One region of the Viridibacillus sp. FSL E2-0187 genome, then DNA from elsewhere that is predicted to be linked to it. Evidence: a T-box and tRNA genes for the amino acid it is inferred to sense, from the RefSeq annotation. Region 1 holds a T-box; the other holds one or more tRNA genes.

Region 1 (2,426 bases):
TTCATTAACGTTGTTTAAAACGTTAGATCCTACTACATCTGTTACTAATACTGAGTCCATTGTTGGAATTTCAGCACTTTCCATTACATTTAGTTCTTGAGTTGCATCAACACTACCTGAATTTTCTTTGCTACCACTACCAGATTCTTTGCTTGTATCTTTGTCATTTCCTGTGCCGCAAGCAGCTAAGAAAACACTAAGAACAAGGATAAGACTTGATAGCCATACTAGTTTACTTTTCTTCATGTATAACTAATCCCCCTTGAATTTTCTGAAAAATCATTACATTGCTAATTATACATATTCAAAAAAAGTTGTACAGTAACCTTTTGATAAAAATGTCTTTTTTTGACGTATACTTGATTAGCAAATATGATAACATCAGCATTTATCAGCACAAAGTTCTAATATTCTGAATATATAATGATGTTAAATATTTTTGATTTTTCATCTTTTTTCAACTAAAATGAATACAGAATTGGGGGTTTTTGCTTGAAAAAGAAAGTTATTCTCTTCTTAACACTGCAATTTTTAATCGTAATCATCATGCTTTTCCAATATAAAATGCTGAGATTAATCGATTACATTAATGTTTCATTTATCGTTGGAGCTATTGTGCTTTTTATTGGACTTGCTACATATATTCTATCAACGGGCTTTTTTGACATTTTCACGGTTAGTATGCGAAAGGTTTTTGTTAAGTCATCTAGATTAGAGGATGTTAAAAGTATGAGAGCCCCATCTGAAATTGTTTCAATACCCTATTTGGGTATTTTACAAATCGGTGGAGCTACCATTTTGATGATGTTCATTTCCTTAATTTTTTATTATTTGTAATCTGTTGATGTTTACTTGATTTTTGGCTTTGTACTATATTATAATCACACAAAGTAATATAGAAAAACGAAGACGAAGAGTAGTACATTTATGTCGTATGTAAAGAGAGTCTGTGGTTGGTGCAAACAGATGATACGCTAAATGGAATGGACTTCCGAGTTAACTTTGCGAACCTTTATGTAGTAGCTCAGTTCGTTACCTCACGTTACGAGGATGAGTGGTCGATTTATCGACAAGCTTGGGTGGTACCGCGGATTCAACATCATTCGTCCCTATTTTAGGAGACGCATGATGTTTTTTTATATCCAAGGAGGAATTCAATTATGAAACGTATTTTTTCAGGTGTACAACCAACAGGTGTCATTACATTAGGTAACTACATCGGTGCTTTCAGACAGTTTACAACTTTGCAAGATGAGTACGATTGTATTTTTTGTATTGTAGATCAACACGCAATTACAATGCCACAAGATAGTAAAGAACTTCGTAACAGCATTCGCACACTTGCTGCAACATATTTAGCAACAGGTATTGATCCAGAAAAATCAACACTATTTATTCAATCAGAAGTACCTGCACATGCACAAGCTGGATGGATGTTGCAATGTATTTCTTACACTGGTGAACTTGAGCGTATGACACAATTCAAAGATAAATCTACTGGTAAAGATGCAGTTTCTGCAGGCTTACTTACTTACCCACCACTAATGGCTGGAGATATTCTTCTATATAACACAGACATCGTGCCAGTTGGTGACGACCAAAAACAACATTTAGAACTTACACGTGACTTAGCTGAACGTTTCAATAAACGTTACGGTAAAGTATTCACAATTCCTACTATTCAATTACCAAAAAATGGAGCTCGCATTAAGTCACTTCAAGAACCAACGAAAAAAATGAGTAAATCGGATGAAAACAAAAAAGCAACAATCCGCCTTCTAGATACTCCTAAAGAGATCGAGAAGAAAATTAAATCTGCTGTGACAGATTCTGAAGGCGTTGTTGCTTTCAATACTGAATCTAAACCTGGTGTCTCTAATTTACTAACAATTGAAGCATCATTAACAAATGAATCCATTGATAATCTTGTAGCAAAATACGCTGGGCTAGGTTATGGTGCTTTTAAAGCAGGCGTTGCTGAAAGTGTTATTAATCATCTAGCACCTATCCAAGAACGTTTTAACGAGTTAATCGACTCACCACAATTAGATGATATTTTAGACGCTGGTGCTGAAAAAGCGAATGCTATTGCAAGTGCAACAATCAAGAAAATGGAAGACGCGATGGGCCTTGGGAGAAATAGACGATAACTAGTCCAATACTTGAGCCGATGAAAATTTTGAAATCAACTGAATTCAGAATGAACATAAAAACGGCTGTCCAAGTATATCCTAGACCACGGTAGTTCAAATATAGAATCATATGTGTTGAACTTAATACAATCAGACCGTAAAAAGTTAAGAAAAATAGTAAGCGCATATGCATATTTCCTTTTCTAGTTTTTACTACTATATGAAAAAATGACTTCGTTATAACTAACGAGGTCATTTTTTATACGAAAATATGATGTTCTATTTAATTAATAA
Region 2 (2,426 bases), 3.1 Mb from region 1:
GTTGGGCTGTTCGCCCATTAAAGCGGTACGCGAGCTGGGTTCAGAACGTCGTGAGACAGTTCGGTCCCTATCCGTCGTGGGCGTAGGAAATTTGAGAGGAGCTGTCCTTAGTACGAGAGGACCGGGATGGACACACCGCTGGTGTACCAGTTGTTCTGCCAAGGGCATCGCTGGGTAGCTATGTGTGGACGGGATAAGTGCTGAAAGCATCTAAGCATGAAGCCCCCCTCAAGATGAGATTTCCCATTACGCAAGTAAGTAAGATCCCTCAAAGACGATGAGGTAGATAGGTTCGAGGTGGAAGTGTGGCGACATACGGAGCTGACGAATACTAATAGATCGAGGACTTAACCAAATTTTACTTAACTAACTTCAATGTAATTTATCCAGTTTTGAGAGAATAATAAAAAACTTTTCTAAAATAGCAAAAAACACTTGCTAAACTTTAAAAAAGATGGTATAATTATTCTTGTCCTTAGGTAATACAATAGTCTAGTGATGATGGCAAAGAGGTCACACCCGTTCCCATGCCGAACACGGAAGTTAAGCTCTTTAGCGCCGATGGTAGTTGGGGGTTTCCCCCTGTGAGAGTAGGACGTTGCTAGGCGATCATATTATTCCGAAGTAGCTCAGTGGTAGAGCATCCGGCTGTTAACCGGACGGTCGTAGGTTCGAGTCCTACCTTCGGAGCCATTTTTGGAGAGCTGTCCGAGTGGCCGAAGGAGCACGATTGGAAATCGTGTAGGCGAGTAACCTTGTCTCAAGGGTTCAAATCCCTTGCTCTCCGCCATACACATTCTAATTTATTAAATGGCCCCTTGGTCAAGCGGTTAAGACACCGCCCTTTCACGGCGGTAACACGGGTTCGAATCCCGTAGGGGTCACCATTTATAACATTATACGGAGGATTAGCTCAGCTGGGAGAGCACCTGCCTTACAAGCAGGGGGTCGGCGGTTCGATCCCGTCATCCTCCACCATTTAAATTAATAATACCATTATCGCGGGGTGGAGCAGTTCGGTAGCTCGTCGGGCTCATAACCCGAAGGTCACAGGTTCAAATCCTGTCCCCGCAACCAAATGGTCCGGTAGTTCAGTTGGTTAGAATGCCTGCCTGTCACGCAGGAGGTCGCGGGTTCGAGTCCCGTCCGGACCGCCATTTTTTAAAAAAGAATATTAAATTATTATGGGTCAGTAGCTCAGTTGGTAGAGCATTAGATTGAAGCTCTAAGTGTCGGCGGTTCGATTCCGTCCTGACCCACCATAATAATGCCGGTGTAGCTCAGTTGGTAGAGCAACTGACTTGTAATCAGTAGGTCGAGGGTTCGACTCCTTTCGCCGGCACCATGTTTTTCTGGAGGGGTAGCGAAGAGGCTAAACGCGGCGGACTGTAAATCCGCTCCTTCGGGTTCGGCGGTTCGAATCCGTCCCCCTCCACCATTTTTTTATTTTAGGGGCATAGTTTAACGGTAGAATAGAGGTCTCCAAAACCTTTGATGTGGGTTCGATTCCTACTGCCCCTGCCAATTTAAATTATATAATGGCGGTTGTGGCGAAGTGGTTAACGCACCTGATTGTGGTTCAGGCATTCGTGGGTTCGATTCCCATCAGTCGCCCCATTTAATTTTTGACAATAAAATAACTTAGATATAATAATATTATGGCGGTTGTGGCGAAGTGGTTAACGCACCTGATTGTGGTTCAGGCATTCGTGGGTTCGATTCCCATCAGTCGCCCCATATTATTGGGGTATAGCCAAGCGGTAAGGCAACGGATTTTGATTCCGTCATGCCCTGGTTCGAATCCAGGTACCCCAGTTAAATTTGCGGAAGTAGTTCAGTGGTAGAACACCACCTTGCCAAGGTGGGGGTCGCGAGTTCGAACCTCGTCTTCCGCTCCATTTTCTATTTACGGCGGCATAGCCAAGTGGTAAGGCACAGGTCTGCAACACCTCTACCACCGGTTCAAATCCGGTTGCCGCCTCCAATTATTTTTAAAATAACTACATATGATCTATAATAATATTATGCCGGTGTGGCGGAATTGGCAGACGCGCACGACTCAAAATCGTGTTCTTTCGAGAGTGTCGGTTCGACCCCGACCACCGGTATCCTAAATATAAATTTCCTTAAGAGTTCTCATTATGAGAGCTCTTTTTTTGTTGTTTAAATTTCTTTCTTTGAGGGAGTATCCATGGTGGAATTTAAGGTACAAGATATTCTAGAAGCACAGTCGTTCAATGTTAACTATAAAGGCGCAGTAGGTTCCTGCAATGTTTTATGAACTTAAAAAAGAGGAGGAAAGGGAGAAAGGACTAAAAGGAGAGGAGCAAAATTTCTCTCCTCTTTTTTAAAAGTAGTAGTTATAGAAACAAGATCAGGATTTATTGACTTTTACTCTGAAGAAACACATAAAAATTTAACAGGTG

Evidence for each region. The T-box of region 1 lies ahead of trpS (tryptophan--tRNA ligase). A T-box ahead of a tRNA ligase gene usually reads a tRNA of that ligase, here a tRNA-Trp.
Region 2: it has a tRNA-Trp gene. The T-box ahead of trpS (tryptophan--tRNA ligase) is inferred to sense a tRNA for this amino acid. The anticodon was not compared.

What each region holds. Positions count from the first base shown of each region.
Region 1 is NZ_JBBOVG010000001.1:3,329,666-3,332,091, forward strand. Features, by position in the region: gene MHH85_RS16300 (peptide ABC transporter substrate-binding protein) at 1-246, opposite strand, end outside; gene MHH85_RS16305 (DUF3899 domain-containing protein) at 493-837, shown strand; T-box leader at 898-1,114, shown strand; gene trpS (tryptophan--tRNA ligase) at 1,161-2,150, shown strand.
Region 2 is NZ_JBBOVG010000001.1:194,490-196,915, forward strand. Features, by position in the region: rRNA gene MHH85_RS00815 (23S ribosomal RNA) at 1-355, shown strand, start outside; rRNA gene rrf (5S ribosomal RNA) at 492-607, shown strand; tRNA gene MHH85_RS00825 (tRNA-Asn) at 619-693, shown strand; tRNA gene MHH85_RS00830 (tRNA-Ser) at 699-790, shown strand; tRNA gene MHH85_RS00835 (tRNA-Glu) at 813-887, shown strand; tRNA gene MHH85_RS00840 (tRNA-Val) at 903-978, shown strand; tRNA gene MHH85_RS00845 (tRNA-Met) at 1,001-1,077, shown strand; tRNA gene MHH85_RS00850 (tRNA-Asp) at 1,081-1,157, shown strand; tRNA gene MHH85_RS00855 (tRNA-Phe) at 1,187-1,262, shown strand; tRNA gene MHH85_RS00860 (tRNA-Thr) at 1,270-1,345, shown strand; tRNA gene MHH85_RS00865 (tRNA-Tyr) at 1,355-1,438, shown strand; tRNA gene MHH85_RS00870 (tRNA-Trp) at 1,451-1,524, shown strand; tRNA gene MHH85_RS00875 (tRNA-His) at 1,542-1,617, shown strand; tRNA gene MHH85_RS00880 (tRNA-His) at 1,662-1,737, shown strand; tRNA gene MHH85_RS00885 (tRNA-Gln) at 1,744-1,815, shown strand; tRNA gene MHH85_RS00890 (tRNA-Gly) at 1,824-1,898, shown strand; tRNA gene MHH85_RS00895 (tRNA-Cys) at 1,911-1,984, shown strand; tRNA gene MHH85_RS00900 (tRNA-Leu) at 2,027-2,108, shown strand; gene MHH85_RS00905 (helix-turn-helix domain-containing protein) at 2,392-2,426, opposite strand, start outside.